3 regions of the Paenibacillus sp. BR1-192 genome follow, and region 1 is predicted to be linked to each of the others. Evidence: riboswitches for the same ligand, from Rfam matches in the RefSeq annotation. Region 1 holds a riboswitch; each other region holds the start of a gene.
What was found. A riboswitch is a leader RNA that binds a small molecule or an ion and turns the genes downstream of it on or off. The one in region 1 is predicted to bind cyclic di-AMP.
Positions count from the first base shown of each region.

Region 2: it holds a riboswitch for cyclic di-AMP, as region 1 does, so the genes downstream of both, ehuB (ectoine/hydroxyectoine ABC transporter substrate-binding protein EhuB) here and P0X86_RS00160 (C40 family peptidase) in region 1, are expected to answer to the same signal.
Region 3: it holds a riboswitch for cyclic di-AMP, as region 1 does, so the genes downstream of both, P0X86_RS02030 (hypothetical protein) here and P0X86_RS00160 (C40 family peptidase) in region 1, are expected to answer to the same signal.

Region 1 is NZ_CP120718.1:28,879-36,212, forward strand. It holds gene motB (flagellar motor protein MotB) at 1-471, opposite strand, end outside; gene motA (flagellar motor stator protein MotA) at 455-1,255, opposite strand; gene P0X86_RS00140 (hypothetical protein) at 1,447-1,740, shown strand; gene P0X86_RS00145 (4a-hydroxytetrahydrobiopterin dehydratase) at 1,848-2,162, shown strand; gene P0X86_RS00150 (c-type cytochrome) at 2,263-2,619, opposite strand; gene P0X86_RS00155 (GNAT family N-acetyltransferase) at 2,781-3,281, opposite strand; gene P0X86_RS00160 (C40 family peptidase) at 3,788-4,261, opposite strand; cyclic di-AMP (ydaO/yuaA leader) riboswitch at 4,266-4,401, opposite strand; gene P0X86_RS00165 (hypothetical protein) at 4,748-5,575, opposite strand; gene P0X86_RS00170 (M1 family metallopeptidase) at 5,587-7,334, opposite strand, start outside.
Region 2 is NZ_CP120718.1:6,343,647-6,350,980, reverse strand. It holds gene P0X86_RS29215 (ring-cleaving dioxygenase) at 1-526, shown strand, start outside; gene P0X86_RS29210 (flavin reductase family protein) at 523-1,134, shown strand; gene P0X86_RS29205 (SDR family NAD(P)-dependent oxidoreductase) at 1,316-2,059, shown strand; cyclic di-AMP (ydaO/yuaA leader) riboswitch at 2,429-2,575, shown strand; gene ehuB (ectoine/hydroxyectoine ABC transporter substrate-binding protein EhuB) at 2,928-3,782, shown strand; gene ehuC (ectoine/hydroxyectoine ABC transporter permease subunit EhuC) at 3,784-4,437, shown strand; gene ehuD (ectoine/hydroxyectoine ABC transporter permease subunit EhuD) at 4,441-5,103, shown strand; gene ehuA (ectoine/hydroxyectoine ABC transporter ATP-binding protein EhuA) at 5,116-5,967, shown strand; gene ectA (diaminobutyrate acetyltransferase) at 5,992-6,504, shown strand; gene ectB (diaminobutyrate--2-oxoglutarate transaminase) at 6,521-7,334, shown strand, end outside.
Region 3 is NZ_CP120718.1:460,029-467,362, reverse strand. It holds partial or broken gene kdpB (potassium-transporting ATPase subunit KdpB) at 1-722, opposite strand, end outside; gene kdpA (potassium-transporting ATPase subunit KdpA) at 745-2,424, opposite strand; gene P0X86_RS33255 (potassium-transporting ATPase subunit F) at 2,455-2,523, opposite strand; gene P0X86_RS02030 (hypothetical protein) at 2,682-3,092, opposite strand; cyclic di-AMP (ydaO/yuaA leader) riboswitch at 3,222-3,390, opposite strand; cyclic di-AMP (ydaO/yuaA leader) riboswitch at 3,930-4,102, shown strand; gene P0X86_RS02025 (hypothetical protein) at 4,239-4,703, shown strand; partial or broken gene P0X86_RS02020 (proline dehydrogenase) at 4,853-5,005, opposite strand; gene P0X86_RS02015 (transposase) at 5,256-5,636, opposite strand; gene P0X86_RS02010 (zinc metalloprotease) at 6,499-7,071, shown strand; gene P0X86_RS02005 (hypothetical protein) at 7,095-7,334, shown strand, end outside.

The DNA.
Region 1 (7,334 bases):
CGGCTTCACCACGGCTTCGCCGGACGGGAACAGGGCATTATCCCGGATCGTAATGACCAGCTGGGAGTGGTTTAACTTGGTGCTGAGCTCTGAGGTTAAACCGTTATTTTTAATATAATTATCGAGCTGTTTCTTCAGCTTCTCCAGATCCTCTTGTTCCTGACGCATCAACTCGGCACGCCGTTGGTCGGGCGTTGTTGCAGGAACGGAAGGGGTTGTCGCTTTATGATCGTTAATATTCGGCGGGGTGTCGCTGGGCTCGGTCTTGCTGTAATCCAGCACGCCGGTTCCGCCGGTAAGAGCAACGCTGAAGGCTTCGCTCATTTCTTGAAATTTGCGTGCATCCGTCGCGCTCATGGCATACAGCACCAGGAACAGGGCCAGAAGCAGTGTCAGCAGGTCAGCGTACGGAAGAAGCCAGGATTCGTCGGCATGCTCCTCGTGCGGCTCGTGTCTAGTCTTTTTGCTCACTAGCACCAGCCTCCCTCTCGCTGAGCTCAGCCCGTTCGGACGGTGTCAGGAACACGGAGAGCTTCTGATTGATTGCAATGGTGGATACACCGGATTGAATGGACAGCAAGCCTTCCACCATCATCAGCCGGATTTCAACCTCGCGCTTGGATAGGCGCTTGAGTTTGTTCGCAATCGGGTGACAGATGACATAACCGGTGAAGATACCGAGCAGGGTAGCGATAAACGCAGCCCCGATGGCATGGGCAAGCTCGCCCATGTCTTCCATATGGGATAGTGCAGCGATCAAACCGATAACGGCTCCGAGTACCCCGAGGGAAGGTGCATACATACCTGCCTGGGAGAAGATCAGCGAGCCGGAACGATGGCGCTCTTCCGTGGCGTTGATATCTTCCATCAATACATCGCGTACGAATTCCTGGTCGTTGCCGTCGATAATCATGCGCATTCCGTTACGCAGGAAGCTGTCATCGATCTCATCGACTTTGGTTTCCAGAGCCAGCAGACCTTCACGGCGTGTAATCGAAGCCCATTCCATGAACAGCTTGATCATGTCCGTCTTGTCCATCAGATTCTGTTTCACGAAGGTCATTTTGACCAGCTTCGGAATCTTTTTCAGCTCGGATAACGGAAATCCGATGAATAAAGTTGCTGCCGTACCGCCAAGAATGATTAGATAGGCTGCCGGGTTATACAAAGCGAGAAGGGAGGCACCTTTAAGAATCATGCCCACCAGTACCGCGACGATACCGATGATTAAGCCTATAATTGTTGAAATTTCCATACCACACCTCATCCGTGAGAAATAAAATAACGAATCCATTCGTCAGAACGGCTCTCATGGAGAACCAGGCCCCTTTTGTGGGGCGTTATCCTATTTATCGTCAGGTCGGGCTTTTTTTTTTAGTTGTAATTTCCGGTATAATGGAAGGAAGGGAAACGAAGCTTAGTACGGTAAGGAAAGGAGTGATTGAGATGGGTGTGAAGCACGGAAGGGATTACGGCGAAATCCTCGCGGAATTGACCGAAGCCGTCGGGCGAATTTCCGACAGCTACGTTTTCTTCGAAATGGAAGCGGAGGATTGGGGCAATCTGGGCGAAGCCGAGCGGAATGAGGTTCATGAGGCGCTGGCAGAGGATTTGTTCTATGCGCTGGGCACGGAGCCAGTGATTAGCGTCGGCAGCGGCGTGGTCATGCATGACCAGAATAACCATCGAATACATATTTTGATCGGTGAAGAAGAGTTGGCCTTTGTGGCTCTTGTGTAATCACTCCAGTTATCAACGGAAACAGGGCAGAATAGAATAGATGACAGAAGCCCATACACGTGTCAGTCGGCTTTACGATAGGTTTTTTTCGGGGAGGAAGATAAAAGATGCTTTATACGCAGCAAGAAGTAGAGGCTCATCTGGAAAAGCTTGAGGGTTGGGAATTTGAACAAGGGAGATGGATCGTCAGGAAGTATACCTTCTCCTCCTTCATGAAGGGAATCGCTTTTGTTGATGAAGTGGCAGCTATTTCGGAAGCTTTCGGACATCACCCCTATATCACCATAGATTATAAAGTCGTTACGCTGCGTCTCACTTCCTGGGACGACGGCGGCATTACGGCTGTGGATATTAAGGAAGCGCAGCAGTTTAACGAGGCCTACGAGAAAAGCCGTTCCAAGGACGGCAAATCGGGACAATAGACGGGAGACGGATCCATCCGGTCATAGCTCCCCAATATGTAAAAACACGCTTGCGCCGGGAGGTTCTCCAGGTTCAAGCGTGTTTTGCGTATAAGCTGATTTACTTTTTCTCAGCAAGGTACAGCGCGATGTTTGCGATTTCGTCAGGCTTAAGTTGATCCTTAAAGGAAGGCATACCCTTACGGCCTTTGGTTACAACGTTGAAGATCGCGTCCGCATCCATGTGTCCGCCTACTTGATTCAAAGCCGGTCCAGCGCCGCCTTGAAGTTGGTCACCATGACAGCTGATGCAGCTTGCTTTCAGTGTGGCTTCGGCTGCGGCAGCATCCAGAGTCACTTCCGGCATAGTCGGCTTCTCTTCCTGAGCTACCTGTTCCTTGCCTGGGAGCGTAAACATCAGCGCAATAGCCAACGCACATGCGACGAAGAACAATCCGCTCATGATCCATTTTTGCATCGTCATATCGTCCCTTCTATGTATACTGCACTTTTGCACTTGTCTCCATTATAAACCAACATCCATAGACAGCATAGCCAGTTGTGACAAAAAAAGCAACTATACCGCGCGCCTTCATAAAAAGTACACAAAATTGTGCTTTTTCATATAGACAAAGATTACTATTCCTCATTTGCCGGAGGCTCATACACCATGCAGTGGAAAAGGGCGTTTCCCGTCGGTGTAAGGCGCTCGTACGTATCGGTGATATGAAAGCCCGCCTTTTCGTATGCACGGATCGCGCGCTCATTCCAGGTCATTACCTCCAGGTCGATCTCATCGGCAGGCCGCCTCCGCCTCGCTTCCCGGACAATCGTCTGCATAAACCGTTTACCCATTCCCCGCCCGCACCAATCAGGCCGCATGCCCAGCCCGATCCGCGTAACCTCATGCATCGGAAACAGCTGGGCAAATCCCCATAGCGTCTTCCGTTCATCCAAAATCGAAATGTACTGTTCCCGGCGGATGTCCGGATCCCCAAACTCGATCTCAAGCCCCTTCATCTGCTCCCAGGGAAGAAAACCGTAAATGTTATAGGGAGGAGGATAGGTCCAGGCGCATATTTCTTTCGCGTGCTCTTCACGCATGACCACCGTATGAAATGAAATCGGTGCTGCATCCATTGGCAAAGTCCCCCTGTCATAATTACAAATTAAATTATACCCCATTTCTCAAACATTCTAGCCGCATTCAAAAAGCCCGTCCAAGAGAAGTAGGTCTCCTTTGACGGGCAAACGGATATGTATGGGCAGGACGAGGATAAGACATCGAAGCTTAGGAGGATTCTCCGGTCGACTTTTCATACTAATCATTGCTTATGTTGCGCTCGGCACCTACGTATCGCTGCTCGTAGTAGTCCTCAGAAAATAAAATCAATATTTTTCCATTAGGGTGTTTAATGAAGGGAGAGGAGGGTATATAAAGTGTAGAAGATGCAATGACTTGGGGAAGCGAAGAGAATTTGCATAATAATTTTCTTTTTTTCTCGAAAAGTGGGAACTTTTTCGTTGTCCCAAACGTTATAAAGGTATACACAGAGCAGACAAAAGAAAAAGCCGCTGGATGAGATCGGCACAATCTCATACGCCCAGGGCTTCTTGTAAAGGATAAATCAATGAAGTTCCAATAATTAATTGTAGTTCACAGCTACAGACTTGTACGTAGACTGACTCATGACTCGCTTAGCACCTACGTATCGATTGGCGTAATAGCTCTGGCTCAGCGGACTGATGATGACACCGCGCGAGGATGAGGAATGAGCGAATTTTCCGCCCCCAACATAAATACCCACATGAGATACACCTCTGCCGGATGTGTTGAAGAACACGAGATCGCCAGCTTTCAGCTTGCTCTTGGCTACGGCCGTACCGACTTTGTATTGAGCTCCAGACGTGCGCGGCAGGCTTAGACCAAGTTTCTTGTAGATATAGCTGGTGAATCCGGAGCAGTCAAAACCATTCGTTGTGGTTCCACCTGTTTTATAAGAGACACCAATGGCTGGTTTGATTGCAGTATTTAATTTGGAATCGGCGAAAGCGCTTCCGGTCCCTAATGTGAGTGCGAGGGCCAGGCCTAGAGAAATGGCCGTTAACTTCTTTTTCAAAACAAAAAGCTCCTTCCATTGCCTGCGAGGTTAGCTTAAGGGTTCGGTTGAAGGTCCCCTATGATCCCTCTCTTGCGAGATCAATTCACCCAAAACGGATCCCCCGCTTCCCAATCATGGGAATTCGGCTCCTTAAAATGTTGATGAACCCATTCATAGACGTCTGACGTTCCAACATGCTTAACGAAATTACATAGTTCCAGCAAAAAGTTACAGTAAAGATGACAAAGTTGTTACTAACATATTCGTTATTTTAGCAGAGTATTAACAATTTGGCAAATGAGGAAAGCTCATTTTTATACAAAAAAACCTGTCCCCATCATGCGGGATCAGGTTTTTTTGTAATTTGGCCATCGGAAAATGTAATATTGAGGAAAAATGAGCTTCTATTCTTTGTAAAATCAAGTCCGAGAGAGAAATGTGTCGCTTCCGATTACAGCATATTTACGAGCTTGTTTATCATAAGATGGTAACGAAATGTAACGATTAGGCATGCTGCGAGGAAGAATCCCGCCACAAATGGTATTGAGCGGAAATTACCCAAATTTGGAAGAGTCCATTCAGAAAATAAGAGGCTTGCTGAATAATCAAGCCGATCAATCCCGCCCAGAAGAGCGATGCCGAGCTCAGGAGCAAAAGAATGACGCAGGCCGATCCGCCAATGGTAAGGGATAACAGCACAGCCGTGCCCAGTCGGCGGAAGAGCGCAAGAATGGAGCTGATCATGCCGGAATTGTCCGTACGGCCGAATTGCATATAGAGCAATAACAGGCGAATCAGATAGGCGTACAGAAACCAGCCGGCTGCATGAGGCAGCGCATGAAGCAGCAGAACCGGCTCATGGATCCCGTTCAGAAAGATCGGAAGGATTTTGGGCAGAATCCAGTATCCGGGCACAAAGGTAAGAACAAGTTCGATCAGATAAAACACCGTAACGGGCTTCCATAGCTTCTGCATGCCGGTGAAGAAGAATAATCCGCGCTCGCCCTTGGCCTCCTGGTGGAGGTTATAGAAGATGCCTGCCCGAATGAGCGGGGTACATACCATCCGGATCAGGAGCAGAGCGGCCAGAAGCCAACCATAGGTATGGACCGTGCCGCTTAACGATAGACTCATCTCGCCCTCGTAGAAGAATAACAGGCGACTAAGCTCGTTAGGGGCAGAATCCGGATACCGCATCAGCAGGGGGACGACTGCCGATTTTACAAGCCGGTACAGGCAATATCCCCACAGCATGCGGTACAAGAACAGCAGAATGGAGACGTATAATTGGTCTTTAACACTGATCCACCCTTGGCCTGCATAACTTTTCATGTGCTCCCCCCTCACCATGACAGGCTGCCGAACAACGTCTCCACAAGCTTGGTAATACTGAGATTCCAGCGTGTGACCACCTTCGGATCCATTCCTGCCTTCATATAGTTATTGATGTGTCTATTCTCCAGAACGATGGAGTATTTCGGATCAACCATGGCCCAGGCGAGCGGGGTGCTGTATTCCAGGGTGTACGTAACTTTTCCGTCCTTGCCGCTCCAGGTTCGCTCCACCGTTTTGCCGTCTTCAAAGGCGAACACGATAGGCACATCGGTTATATCTCCGTCCTTGCTCGTAATCTTGACCGTGGATTCATACCGCGGATGGTCTGACGTGCCTTTATTTTTGGTTTTGATCACTTCGATGGCGACGTCGGCCATTTGGCTTCCATATACATATTGGTCAAAATACGATTGCCAGGAGGTTTTGCTTACTTGCTCGACGACTTTCTGAAAATCAGACGTGGTTGGGTGTTTGAAACGGTATTTCTGGGCATAGGTATGCATGATTTTCCCCATCATCTGTGGACCGACCTGCCGTTCAATGCCTTGCAGCACCAGCTTGCCTCTCGTGTAAACATTCAGCGCGTAGTTCTCGTGTGAGCTGTATTTCCAGGACTCCATCTTCAGCGGGGCAGGGGAGGTAATCGATGCTCCTTGAGCAGCGGTGTTGGAGGTAATGCCGTATTCCTTCTCCATCACTCTTTCTTCTGCATAGGTTGCAAAGGCCTCGTCCAGCCATGCTTCCTCAAATTCGTTGCTTGCGATCATTCCGTAAAAATATTGGTGGGCGATCTCGTGAATGACGGTCCGTTCGAGCTCATAACCCGGCGAATCGTTCTTGGCCCCGAAGGCCGTGACCAGCGTCGGGTATTCCATGCCGCCTGCACCGTTGCCCGACTCCGGCGGGACGACGATGGACAACGTGGAATAAGGATAGGTTCCGTACCATTTACCAAACGAAGCCAGTGCCGACTTGGCGGCATCAAAGTAACGGTCCTTCAGGTCTTTATGGGCCGGATCGAGATACAGCTTGATGCGGACGCCCGGCACGCCCGGTGCCGAGAAGGCCTCCTCGGCCGTGACAAAGTTGGGCGAGGCCGACCAGGCAAAATCATGCACATCATCGGCATAGAATTGATAGATTTTTTCCCCGTTCGACTTTTGGGCAGGCTTGGTCGGGAATCCGGTCGCGGCGACAATGTAATTCTCGGGCACCCGGATGCGAACGCTGTAAATGCCGAAGTTGGAGTAGAACTCGGAGTTGCCGTGGTATTGATGAAGATTCCATCCTTCCTCGGCTCTTCCGCGAAGTCCGGCCGGTTCATAGACCGATACTTTAGGAAACCATTGGCCAGCCATAATAAAATTCTCGGTGGTACCCATGCGCGCGAATATTTTGGGAAGCTCGACTTCAAATTCCATGTGAATGGTGATGCTCTCCCCGCCCTTGATGGGTTTGGGCAATCTTAGTTTGACAAGGCTGTGATCCTTGATGTTCCCGTCATCGGGTTGGACGAATTGAAGGGGATGGGTAAGGGCCAGTCCTTCCGTCGTTTTCACATTGGTAATGGTCATGGAGCCGTACCCGTCGTCCGGCATGGGGTCGGAACGAAGCCTGCCGCCCGATTCCTTCATAAAGGTCGTTTCATCGGAAGCAAAGGCATTGGGATACAGATGAAAGTACAGCTCGTTTACGCTTTTTTTGCCTGGGTGAGTCCAAGTGAGTGTCTGCTTGCCCTTAAGCTTGTTCTCCTCAG
Region 2 (7,334 bases), 890 kb from region 1:
TATAACTCCGGATACAGCCATTAAGGGATTCAGCGGCGCGGTTCTGTTCAGCAGCAAATGGGAGGAAACGAAGAAGGCGCTGGAGAACGTCATGGGACTGACCTACATTGGAGAGGACGTCAATTATGCCCGGTTTCAAGCTGCGGGCCACTTCGGCAACGTGATTGATCTGCCGATGCGGGATATTCCTTTGGGAGCCGGAGGTGCCGGAACGACCCATCATATCGCATGGCGGGCTCAAGATGATGAGGAGCACGGCAAATGGCATGAATGGGTGAAGGAGCAGGGATTTCGCCCTACGGATATCAGGAACCGTAACTATTTCAAAGCGTTATATTTCAGGGAACGTGGGGGGATCCTGTTTGAGATCGCAACCGATCCGCCCGGATTTACGGTGGACGAAGACCTGCACTCGCTCGGGGAACAATTAAAGCTTCCTGCCTGGTTCGAACCGGAGCGTGCCCGAATCGAGCAGGGGTTGGAGCCTATACAAGTCAAAAATACTGGAGAGGGGCAACTCAAGTGATATCCATTGACCCGAATACCCAAAGCGAACGGGACATATACAAGCTGCTGATTGGAAGCGTCGTTCCGCGTCCGGTCGCTTTCGTTACGACATTATCGGCGGATGGCGTGCTGAATGCGGCGCCGTTCAGTTACTTTTCCATTGTGTCGAGCAATCCCCCTTTGCTGTCGGTTTCCGTTCAGCGAAAGAACGGTGTACCCAAGGACACGGCGAGAAATGCCATGCAGAGCGGCGAACTTGTCATCCACATCGTGGACGAAGATACCGTTGCAGCCGTGAACGAAACGGCGGCGAATCTGCCTCCGGACGAAAGTGAGCTTGACCGAACCCGTTTAACCCCGGTCGTTAGTGACGTTGTTAAGGTTCCCGGCGTTCTGGAATCCAAGATCCGCATGGAATGCGTGCTGGAGCAGGTCGTCACGTTGGATGGCGCGGATCAGCTGCCTGCCGCTGATCTATTGATTGCCCGCGTCGTCCGATTTCACGTGTCCGAGGAGCTCTACGAGCATGGCCGGATTGACGCATCGAAGTTGAAACCCGTGAGCCGCATGGCAGGAAATATCTATTCGACCCTGGGAGAGATGTTTACGATTGAGCGTCCGGTCTGACAGGGCTTGAGCTTGAATAGGGTTATTGCTTTGCGACTATTTTTAGCGAACATTCTTTTTCTTCGATAGTTGCTGGTCATTCATTAGGAAACGGGGTATTGGAATATCATGGTCGGTATTTGCCCATTCTACATGAATGGATAGCCGGTTGATGAATTTACAACATAGGAGTGAACAACGCATGAAATTTGATTCCAAGGTTGTCATCGTGACGGGGGGCGCCAGCGGGATTGGCGAAGCGGCAGTCAGACTTTTTGCGAAAGAGGGAGCCAAGGTCGTTATCGCGGATTATTCCGACCAGGGACAAGCGGTTTCCGACGAATTGAGAGGAGCCGGCTTTGAAGCGCTGTTCGTCAAAACGGATGTAACCCAAGAGCAGGAAGTCGCGAATATGGTGAATCAGACGGTGCAGCATTTTGGCCGTGTCGATGTATTGTTTGCCAACGCAGGCATTGCCCATGATGCTCCTGCCGATCAGTTAACGATGGATAACTGGCAGAGAACGATTGATATTAATCTGACAGGGGTCTTCCTGTGCGATAAATATGTTATTCAGCAAATGCTGTCCCAAGGAACCGGAGGGGCAATCGTAAACTGCGGCTCGATCCATAGCCATGTCGGAAAAGCAGGGGTAACCGCCTATGCTTCGGCCAAGGGAGGCGTCAAGCTGTTAACCCAGTCGCTCAGCGCAGACTATGCCTCCAAAGGAATCCGAATCAATGCCGTGTGTCCGGGATATATCGATACGCCGCTGATCAAGGGAAGAACGGAAGCGATCACGCAGCACCTGGTCGGTCTTCATCCGATGGGCCGTTTGGGACAGCCGGAAGAAGTGGCCAAAGCCGTGTTGTTCCTCGCCAGTGAAGATGCCTCCTTCATTACGGGCACGAGCCTGCTGGTGGATGGCGGCTATACCGCGGTATGATGAAAAAAAGCCCTGATGCTAAGCATCGGGGCTTTTTTTCAAGTCATTCCAGGCGTTGTTATCAGACTTATTATGGAGTGTTTCAAAAATTTTTTTTCGGTCCCGTATTTCATACGGGCAGACTTCCTGATCCGGGGCTCATTCATGGCATAAAACATATATGGCATGAACGATTTCCGCAAGACCCGTCAAATGCCTGCTATATAGCGGAAAATGGAGCATGGATTCCATGACCAATCCGGTGTATGGACAGCCTTAAATAAAGTGTTCGAAAGGCTCGATATCCTCGTTGCAAAAACGGTGTTTTTTACTTCTGAATTTCCAGAAAAAGCGGTTAAGGGGTTTGACTTTTCCTGAGCTTCCCTTTATCATGAACACACGCTTAGTTTCCGGCATACATATTCCGGAAAGCGGGGGAACCAGTTTCACCAGGGGCGAGTCACTTGGAATTCACGAGTGTAGGGTACCATCTTACCCGAGTCCGTCAGCTAACCTCGTCAGCAGTGGATGGGTCTTGCATACATAATGGATGTTCATACAAAAGGCCCTTTATTCTCTATAGGGGCCTTTTCTCTATTTTTTGACCCCCTGCTGGCGGAGCTATGTTTAGATCCCCTGTTTGGTGGTCTTTTTGCATTCTGTTACGGAGGAGGGGCAGCGCCTGCAAATGTGGAACGAATTGAATCGGTCAGACGGCATTGGGTCAAAGCGTGCAAGGAAGCGGATGAATCATCTTCCCTGAAGCCTCGTCCCATGCACGTATCTGAACGTCTATATATCCAAGTTAACGCATGTGCTAACACGGATAATTTCGTCATGCCGTTTTTTTAAGAAAGTGAAAAGCTATTACGAAAGGTTGTGGAAGGTTTTGAAGAAAGTGGTTGTGCTGGTGTTGTCCGTGATGATGGTGGTATTGCTCGCGGCTTGCGGCGACAAAGGAAGTACGCTGGATCGAGCCATTGAGCAGGGATATATCACCGTAGGGTTTGCGAACGAGAAGCCGTATGCCTACAAAGAAGCCAATGGGGAGCTCACGGGCGAAGCGGTTGAGATTGCCCGCGTTATTCTGGAGCGTCTTGGCATCAAGGAGATGAGAGGGGAGCTAACGGAATTCGGTTCGCTGGTCGCCGGATTGCAGGCCGATCGGTTTGATCTGATCACGGCAGGCATGTTCATTAATCCGGACCGCTGCTCTGCCGTCCTGTTCGCGAATCCGGAGTACAGCATCGGGGAAGCCCTTGCGGTAAAGCAAGGGAATCCGATGGAACTCGGAAGCTATGAGGACATTGCCAAGAATGAGCAGGCCAAGGTGGCCGTCATGACCGGCGCGGTCGAAATCGGCTACATGGAGAAATCGGGCATTCCTGCGGACCGGATCGTACAGGTCCCTGACCAGGCTTCGGCGATCAGCGCCCTCCAGGCTGATCGGGTGCAGGCGATTACCATGACGGGGCCGTCCCTGCAGGCGATGCTGGATTCAGCCAGCGACGACAGCATCGAACGCGTGGCTGATTTCGAGCAGCCGGTCATCGACGGCGAAAGCGTTCGCGGTTACGGGGCTACGGCTTTCCGCCAAGCGGATACCGAGTTCCAGGAGGCTTATAATGCAGAGCTTGAAAAGATGAAGGAGTCGGGCGAGCTGCTGGAAATTTTGCAAGAGTTCGGGTTCACGGAAGAAGAGCTCCCGGGTGAGATGACGGCCGCTGCGCTCTGCGGGGAATAGCATGCCGAATTCTTGGATCGATTTTCTTCCGACGCTGCTCAAAGGAGCAGAGATCACGATTATCGTCGCGTTCTTTTCAGCCATCCTGGCTATCGTGATGTCCTTTGCAGCCGGGTTGTGCCGGCTGTCGAAGCTGTGGATCGTCCGCACGGCGACCGCCGTGTACGTCGAAGTCTTTCGGGGAACCTCCTTGCTGGTGCAGCTCTTCTGGTTGTATTTTGCCCTTCCGTTCATCGGCATCGAGCTTCCGAAAATGCTGGCGGCGATCCTCGCGATCGGACTTAACTTCGGCGCATACGGCTCCGAGATTGTTCGCAGCGCGGTGCTGGCCGTTCCGAAAGGACAGTGGGAAGCTGCCGTGGCGCTTAACATGAAGCCTTGGCAGAGGCTGTGGAACGTTATACTACCCCAAGCGTCCCTGCGAATGCTTCCCCCGTTCGGGAATCAGCTTGTGGAACTCATCAAATCCACCTCGCTCGTTTATTTCATCACGATGGCGGATTTGACGTATCAGGCGATGGTGCTCCGCAACAATTACATCTCCTGGACCACCGAGATTCTGGTGCTGCTGCTCCTCATGTATTTTGTCATCGCCACGCTCGTCTCGATGGCGGTTCGACTGCTGGAGCGCAAACTGACCGCGGGGAGGCTGTAGCGGATGTGGGATTGGAAATATGTGTTTGAAATACTGCCGCAGCTTCTGAGCGCATTAAAAATGACGGTATGGGTCACGCTCTGTGCTTTTGTGGTGGCATTGATTATCGGACTGCTGCTTGCCTTTGCCGCGCGGAGTACATTTAAGCCCTTGTCGCTCATCACCAAAGGAATCATAGAATTTATTCGCAATACCCCCTTGCTGGTACAGGTGTTCTTCCTGTATTACAGCTTGCCGCTGCTGACGGGCATTTCGATTCCGGCCTTCTATGCGGGCGTCATCGGCCTGGGGCTGCATTACAGCACGTATCTGTCGGAGGTGTACCGTTCCGGCATTGAAGGGGTGCCGAAAGGACAGTGGGAAGCCGCAACCGCGCTGAACTACACGAAATCCCAGACCTGGCGGAGCATTATACTGCCGCAAGCGGTGCCGCCGATCATCCCGGTGCTGGGGAATTATTTGATTGTCATGTTTAAGGAAACGCCGATCCTATGCGCCATTACGCTGGTCGAGATGATGCTGACGGCCAAAAATATCGTGTCGCAATCATTTCGCGCTTTCGAACCGTACACGCTGGTCGGGATTCTGTTCCTGATCATCAGTTATATCGCGTCGTTGCTGGTGCAAAGGCTGGAGAAGCGTTTGAATCTGCAGCGTGGAAAATAAGGAGGGAGTCTATTGAATGCCGTTGTAATCGATGAGCAGGCTGAAGAGGCGAAGAAGCCGGGGCGGGAAAGAAATTCCGTTACGGGCTCACAGCCGATCGTGAAATATGCGGGCGTGACCAAGTCGTATGGCGACCTGCAGGTGCTGAAGGGCATCGATTTGGAGATGCAGCCGGGAGAAAAGGTGGCCGTGATCGGACCGAGCGGATCTGGCAAAACGACGATGGGCCGGATGCTGATGACGCTGGAGGAGCCGACCGAGGGAACCATCGAGGTCGATGGCGAGCTGCTCTGGCATATGGAGGAGAAGGGCAAGCTGGTCCGGGCAAACGAGAAGCATCTGCATCGGATGCGGTGCAACGTCGGCATGGTCTTCCAGCATTTCAATCTGTTCCCGCACATGAATGTGCTTCGCAACGTGACGGAAGCCCCGCGCAAGGTGCTGGGGTTGTCCAAGGAGGAAGCGGAGGAGCGGGCCGTCTCGATGCTGGGCAAGGTCGGTTTGGCCGATAAGCTGAAGATGCACCCGTCCAATTTGTCGGGAGGCCAGAAGCAGCGCGTCGCCATCGCCAGAGCGCTGGTCATGCGGCCGAAGGTGATGGTGTTTGACGAGGTAACCTCGGCGCTGGATCCCGAGCTGGTCGGCGAGGTGCTGGAGGTGATCCGGGAAATCGCCGAAGAAGGAGAAATGGCCATGATGCTGATTACGCACGAGATGGATTTTGCGAAGGAAATCGCGGATCGGGTCATCTTCGGAGCCGACGGCAGGATCGTTGAGCAAGGAACACCCGAGGAAATATTCGATCATCCGAAGAGCGAGCGGCTGCAGAGCTTTCTGCAGCGGTTCCGCTCGAACGGAAATTAGTGCTGGAAAGAGGTGTTTATGTAGATGGCTGTGGATACCGGAACCGAAGTGGTTTACCGAAGACCGGAGGCGCGGGACGGCACCCGGGTATGGGAGCTCATACGCGATACCGGATCGCTTGATCTGAACTCGCCTTATTGCTACATGCTGTTAGGGGATTACTTCAACGATACCTGCATGATCGCGGAGCATGAAGGAGACATCGTCGGTTTTATCTCCGCTTTTCGTTCTCCGCGCAATCCGGAGACGCTTTTTGTATGGCAGGTGGCGGTTGCAAGCTCGCACCGGAGGCAGGGGATCGCGAAGGCGATGCTTACCGGCCTCATGAACCAGAAGGCCTGTCATGGCGTCCGTTTCATCGAAACGACGGTATCGCCCAGCAATATGGCATCACGCCGACTGTTTCTCGGTTATGCCGAGGAGAAATCCATTCCGAGCACCGTAACGGTGGGTTATGGAGCAGAGATGTTTCCGGATGGTACGACACATGAAGATGAGCCGTTATTCGTGATTGGCCCCTTTTTCAATGACATTTAAACAAATGGAGGGAACTATGGACAACCAAGTCATGGAGAAACCGAAGCTTACCGTGTTTAACAAGCTGGAATCGGAAGTGAGAAGTTATTGCCGGAGCTTTCAGACGGTCTTTGACAAAGCCCGGAATGCCAAGCTGTGGGATACGCAGGGCAATGAATACATTGATTTTTTTGCCGGCGCCGGCGCCTTGAATTACGGGCACAACAATGAGAGGATTCGCGAAAAGCTGGTCGACTACATCCTGCAGGACGGCGTTACGCACAGCCTGGACATGGCTACGGGAGCGAAGGAAACGTTTCTGACCCGCTTTCAGGAGATTATCCTGAAGCCTCGCGGGTGGGATCACAAGGTGATGTTTCCCGGACCGACCGGCACCAATGCCGTGGAGGCCGCGCTCAAAATCGCCAGAAAAGTGACGGGGCGCAGCACCGTTCTGTGCTTTACGAATGCCTTTCACGGCATGTCGCTGGGATCGCTGGCGGTGACCGGCAATGCCTTCAAGCGCCAGGGCGCCGGCGTGGATCTGAGCCACTCGGTATTTATGCCGTATGACGGTTACTTTGGCAGCGACGTGGATACGATGGCATATATGGAGAAGCTTCTGGATGATCCGGGAAGCGGCATTCCGCTGCCGGCAGCGGTCATCGTCGAGGCGGTTCAGGGGGAAGGCGGATTGAACGCCGCCAGCCGCCAATGGCTGCAGAAGCTGGCGCGCATCTGCAAGGATAAGGGGATGCTGCTCATTCTGGACGATATCCAGATGGGCTGCGGCAGAACCGGTTCGTTCTTCAGCTTCGATGATGCGGGCATCGAGCCGGACATCGTGTGCC
Region 3 (7,334 bases), 430 kb from region 1:
CTTCGCGATCGGTGCCAGCGTCACAACCACGATCAGGAAGATCAGCGTTAAGACGATCAACAGCGTATTCAGCGCAATTTCGTTTGGCGTCTTCTGCCGGGAGGCCCCTTCGACCAGCGAGATCATCCGGTCGATAAACGATTCCCCCGGATCGCTTGTAATCCGGATGCGGATCGTATCGCTGACAACCCGGGTCCCCCCGTGACCGAGCTGAAATCGCCGCCGGCTTCTTTAATGACGGGGGCGGATTCCCCCGTAATCGCCGATTCGTCAACGGATGCAAGGCCCGCAATCACTTCCCCGTCCCCGGGAATCATCTCGCCCTGCGCGACCATCACGATATCTCCTTTGCGCAGAGCCGTGGACGACACGGATTGTACCCCGCCGTTCTCCATCACTTTGCGAGCCGTCATTTCCTGCTTCGACTGCTTAAGGGAATCGGCCTGCGCCTTGCCGCGCCCTTCGGCAAGCGCCTCTGCGAAGTTTGCGAACAGCAGCGTGAACAGCAGGATGACGAATACGGTCAGGTTAAATCCGATACTGCCCTCGGTACCGAAATAGGACGGAAATATCGTCATAAGCAGCACAACCAGAGTCCCGGCCTCCACGACAAACATGACCGGATTTCTCATCATCAGGACGGGATTCAGCTTCGTGAAGCTGTCCTTCAGCGCCTGACGGACCATCTCTTGGGACATCGCTTTTTTTCTCGTATTATTCATGGTAATAGGCCACCTTTTCTATTTAACGAATCGTCAGATGCTCGGCAATCGGTCCCAGCACCAGCACAGGCAGGAAGGTCAAAGCACCGATGATCAGGACCACCGCGATGAGAATGCCGGCAAAAAGCTTATTATCTGTCCGGAACGTTCCGAGCGTCTCGGGAACCCACTGCTTCCGCATCAGAGAGCCGCCTACCGCCAGCAGGGCAATCATCGAAATATAGCGCCCGATCAGCATGACCAGTCCGGTGCTGATGTTCCAGAACGGCGTGTTATCCGCAAGGCCCTCAAACCCGGAGCCGTTATTGGCGGCGGATGACGTGTATTCGTAAAGCACCTGCGAGATGCCGTGAAAGCCCGAATGGGCAATGCCCGCCTGTCCCGCATCCGTCATGAGCGCGAGCGCCGTCGGAGCAAGGATGATCAATGGGTGTACCAGAATGACAATCGCGATCAGCTTCATCTCCCGGGCCTCGATTTTTCTGCCGAGAAATTCGGGGGTACGGCCAACCATAAGACCGGCCAGGAACACCGCCAGGATCGCGTACATGAGCATATTCATCAGCCCGACGCCTTTTCCGCCAAAAACGGAATTCAGCATCATCAGGGACAGCGGCGTAATCCCGCCGAGCGGCGTGAGCGTATCATGCATGTTGTTGACCGACCCGGTCGTGGCCGCGGTTGTCACCGTCGTAAACAGGGAGGATTGGGCGATCCCGAACCGGACCTCCTTGCCCTCCATGCTGCCTTGCGAGGCGTCGATGCCCAGCTGGTTTAATGCCGGGTTGCCGTTGGTTTCCGCGGCATAGTTCAAGGACAGGAAGCCGATAAACAAGGTCATCATTACCGAGAATATGATCCAGCCCTGCTTACGGCTCTTCGCGAACAAACCAAATGTGTAAGGAAGCGCCGCCCCGAGACTCCACATGGACAGAATCTCGATCACATTGGTCAGCGGGGACGGGTTCTCGAACGGATGCGCCGAGTTGGCCCCCATAAAACCGCCCCCATTGGTGCCCAGATGCTTGATCGATTCGAGCGCGGCTACCGGACCCACCGCTATTTGCTGCTCGCTTCCTTCCAGCGTCGTGACGCTGAGCGTAGGCTTCAGGGTCTGCGGCACCTGCAGCGCCACCAGCACCATCGCAATGATGAAAGCAGCCGGAATGAATACCCGGGTATGCGCCTTAACGAAGTCCTCAAAAAAGTTGCCGACGGTCGTGCCCTTGCTGGTCACCGCCCGGATAAAAGCAATCGCCACGCACAGCCCGGTCGCTGCGGACGTAAACATCATCATCGTAATGACGGCCATCTGGGCCAGATAAGACAATCCCGACTCGCCGCTGTAATGCTGAAGATTCGTATTGGTCATAAAGCTGATCATCGTATTGAACGACAAGGTCGGTTCCATATGGCCGATGCCGTTCGGGTTCAACGGCAGCACTTTTTGCAGCCGCAGAATCAAGTAGCCCGCCGCAACCAGCACGATATTCGTTAACACAAAGCTGACGGCATATCCTTTCCATGTCATCCCCTTGCGTTCTTTCAAGCCGATCAGAGCAAAGATCGGTTTCTCCGCCCAGGAGAACCATCTGTCCGTACCATTGCTTTCATAACGAAACACCTGATATAGATAAGTTCCCAGCGGCTTGACCAGCAGCACCAGAACGAGTATAACGATGGCAATTTGTAAAATGCCCATGACGAATGCCTTCCTCCTTCAGCCGTTTCCCTAGAATTTTTCAGGGTGAATCAGCGCATAAATCAAATAGAGAAAAATAAAAATCGTGAATATCAACATGATCATCACGGCTGATCAGCCTCCGGTTCCGAAACCACGCGCCCGCACCAGGACATAAACAGCATGAGCAGTCCGTAGGTTCCTCCCAAAATGAGCACCATAACTAAATCCTGCATGAATGTAACCTCCCCTAACTCTTGTGGCGTCAGTCCAAACGCTTAGCTCATAACGGATGCCATCAGAAAGGACACCTGATGATGATTCGTATGAAGCACCACATCGGCACCCAGCCCTTTGTATATCAAGCGCGGATTGCCGGAATGGGTGATCACGTAAATCGACTCCGAGGTCCATGTCCGGCAGATCCGCAAGTAGCGGCAGCACAGATTCAAGCTGCTTTCGAACAGAAACACCTTGCTGACGGGAAACTCGGGAATGATCCAGGTCTGCTCGTCTCTTGTATCAATCAAAATGATGGGTTTGCAGCCCAGTTCTCGCAGCCTCTGCTGCTCAGCCCGGTTGTTGGCTATAGCCGCAAACGGAACACGTTTGTGAATCAGCTGGCGGACGAATTCCTCCCCGGCCTTGTTCGGCGCGGATACCAGGATGAATTCCTGTGGTTTCTCCATCTTCGTTTCTCCTCCTAAGGTCAGAAAGAGAAGGCAACAACAAAGAAGCCTGCGGAAAGAGAAGAACTCTTCCCGCAGGCTTCTTACAGGACACGGTGAAATACACCGTGGCCCAAGTCCACGACAATCGTTGCCTCTCTCGATACGCTTACGAGGTTAGCTGACGGATTCGGGCGTGAGAGTCGCCCTACCCATAGACCGTTATCTTGTCTACAGGATTCACCCCAGAGAGATCAGGTTCATCTCCCGACTGGTTCCCCCGTTCCTTTTCCATTCAAGGACTCAGCGAAAATTAAAAACGAGTAGCATGTTATTCTATTAGCCATTGACTTGTCATCCAGACTGGGCATAACAGCACAGCAACAGGAGGTTCACGCGGTGAGAGTCGCCTCTACCTTCAAATCTCAGCAAGGCCCATGGTGCCTTCGCCATCGATCCATAAAGGCTTAGGGGCAGCTCTCACACTGCCTTTAGACCTTCATGAAACGGCTGCCCGTATGCCTTGGTCGTTGATGACCGTCAATTCATAGTTCGTATCATACGTCCGGCCCTGCAGGATGTAAATGTGAGCAAAAACACATCTGGCGTTATGTCGAACAGGAACCAAGCAGTATTTCGTCTTTATCTTCCGAATACTGCTCTATACTATGTATTTCTCTTGTTTTCTCTTATTTATCGCAATCCAACGAGATACCGAGATTTTGCCACGATAATAGATGACACGGCCGATTGTACGCGTTTTCTTTTACCGTTTTCATCACATTTCGGAATCTATTCGTCCCATACGGTCATTTACTTTTCGTTTCCTCCGGCGTATGATTCATCCATCTATTCGAAACACGTGATACGCCGAGCTCCCGACAGACCGGGAGACGGGGGAACCAAAGTCACCAGTCTTCGATTGGTGAATGGGGTGAATCCGCTGCGCCTAGGATCGAAGGGCCCAGCGGTAGGGTGCTCTCAGTCCGAATCCGTCAGCTAACCTCGTAGGCGCGTTGTTGAGAGAGAATACCATCCAAGCTTTGGCATAGCGGCCGCCGGAATTGGGGCTCTAACCATAAATAGGCCTGGAGAGCGGGGTTTCTCTGCTCACCAGGCCTATTTGCCGTGCATATAACATTCTTATAAAGGAGCGTAGATCAAATCATGACGAAACTCATCGAGGCAGCGCTTACACCCGTCATCGAAACCGCAGTGCCTGCATTAGGTGAAGAGACTATCGGCCATATGGAGATATTTCGTTTCGACCGGGGCTCGGCCGAACGCTTTATCCCATGGAGCGATCATGGCTGGAACTGCGGCTTGTTCAAAGTCAGCTGCAAAGACGCGGCAGGATATGTCGAATATGCCCTGCCAAGCACGAGAGAATTTTCGGACCTGGTCCGCTGGGCATCCGTCTTCTCAAGGCTGAGAGGCATGTCCGTGACTGAGGCCATTCGCTATGCCCGAAAGCAGCAGCAGTGGGGACCCGCACGGATGCAACTTGCTGTATCGGCCCTCGCCGATCTGGAGATCAACCTGCATCGGCACATCACCCGAGAGCGGTTAGGCGGACTGCCGCTGGAGCGCTCCTTCCTTATGAATTGCTCGGAGGCGTATTATCATTTCTAGGGACAGCAGCTACAGAGAGCCACTGTCCCCGTTTCCTTTGGATTGGGCACTTCTAAGCAGCCTGATGTTTTTTGAAACCATGAAGAACCCCGTCAAAAAGCCACTTATTTCACCAGGCATTTTGACGGGGTTCTGCAATCGGATCCCGCTCACTTGAACATATTTTTGAGCACCATCATCAGGTTGGCGGGCTTCTCCGCCAGGCGCCGGGTGAAATACGGGTACCACATCGTTCCGTAAGGCATATAACACCGGATACGGTAGCCGTCCTGCGCAAGCGCTGCTTGATCGTTCATCCGCAGTATGCTTGCGGAAGGCTATAAACGTCGTCACTACGCTATTCCCACGTTAGAAACGAGATTGATAATGCGCGATAGGATTAATATTCACGTCAATTTATGACGGTGTATTACGATAATCCAAATCTACCCAAGTGATCGTGCGTTTGCAAGGAGTTAGTTGCCGAGTTATATAACATTGCGAAAATTGTTCATTAATCGCGGGATACTTTGATGTTCAAGCGAATATAAACGAAGAAAAAGACCGCCATCCTTATTGGGCGCGGTCTTCGTTGTATTTAATAAGAAGTGATTGATACCTTTCTTGCCACGCTACGCACATGTTCGAAAGGAACTCAATTTCTCCTTTAGAGAAGTTCCACTCTTTTTCAACCATTTTACACTTCTCTAATAGATCAATATTTTCCTTTTTGAGCTCGGAAATTTCTTCTTTTAATCTATGTAGTTCTTCTGCCTCTGGCTTTTGACTGAGGTTACCTTGTTTTTTGACAATCGTATTCCAGCCTTCAAGTGTTCTCTTCTCGGCATCGGTCTCTTTGGCTAGTGCCTCGGGTGTTTCCCCAGCAGCTAGTCGTTGAAACATTTCTTGTTTGAAATCCTTTGAGTACTGTTTTCTTGTTTTTCTTGTTGTCATCTCTTACATCCGCTTATCTTACGTTAACATTATGCGCGAATACGATTATACCAGCGAAAGATAAGCGTGTCCTATGCCAAACTATGGTAATCATTTAACACTGTGGAACCGTTATCCGAGGCGATAACCGCCGAAATCAACGCATACAAACGTATTGCAGGCAAAGCGATATTCGAAATTGGCCGGCGCTTGAAACACGTTAAGGAGAACGACCTGGCGCACGGTGAGTGGGTACGGTGAGCTGTGAAGAAGGTGGATTTGACGCTGCACGAAAGTTCATTGCGATATGTGGACGCATACCACTTACAAACCAGGCCACGTGGCATGATATAGGATTCCGGGCCCTCTACGAAATTGCACGCTGCCGCCCTAAGAACGTGAGCTTGAACATACGCTGTTGTGCGGTGAAGACTCCGGATGAGATGACAGTGAGGGAGCTATAACGGAACGTATGGCGGCCGTGCAGGCGTTAATCGACCGCTATATTGAATAAAACGACGGAGTACCGGATCGGACCTAGCTCGTGCCTCTGACCGACTATATAACGGACCGCCATCCGGACAAGAATACGCGGAATGAATATCCGTTTATGAGCGGTCGGCAAGAGTAACGTCGCCATGAAAAAGAATATACGATACGTCTGGCGGACAGATACGATACAGACGGAGTGAATTGCGTTAAACCAGAGTGTTGTCATCGTATTGAGAAGGAACACCGCTTTAGAAGCGCTAAAATAAGTTAATCATTTGTAAAAACAATCGTAAATTTTAATATAAATACTCTTTTTTAAAAAAAGAAGGAAATATATGTCTAATTGTATAATTACTCTATATAATATATTTTTAAGAAGGGATTGAAAATTATGAAATTTAAGAGAGTGATACTGCTTACTTTAATGATTGCTTTATTATTACCTACCATTTTAGTGAGCGCACATGATGGTCATTATAACCCTGGCGGATTTGCAGGCGCCAAAGTCTTAAAATACTGGCGTGATGCTAGTGTTCAATCTGCGGGGTACCATAATCGGGTAGACTCGGCTTATTCGAAATGGAATAACATTTCAACAAACGTTAATATCTCCCAATATACTACTGAACCACAATACGGAAGTATCGCTGTTTATGCCGGCCCTATCTCAGGCTCAACTGTTTATGCAGTAGCTGACTACTATGTTTACGGTTTATTTGGATTACAGCAAGTTGGTGTAGGAGATCCGAGAGATCGAACAAGAATCAGAATTAACACTCCTCAGATGAACAAATTATCTTCAACACAGTCATTGGATGTCATGATACATGAATTTGGACACGCCCTTAGCTTAAAACATAACGACGACTCCGGAGCATCTGTAATGAAAGAATTTGAACTGACCACATATGGAACACCACAGCAAACAGATAAAGATCATCTGAAACAAAAATGGGGTAATTAATAATTTCAATAAGGAGGTTAATCATGATGAATAGAAAATCTAAAACTGTTATTTTTACAATCGTCTTAGGTGTCATTACCATTAGTTCAATTTCATGGTATAAAATAGCAGATCAAAAAATCACTTATCAATCAATCGATGCTAAACAGGTTTCTTTTAAAACAGTCGACGAAATGATAAATTTTTCTGAACTAATTATTACAGGAGAACCGCTTGAAAGTGAGAATTTTGTAACATTCGATGAAAATGGTTATACGGAAGAT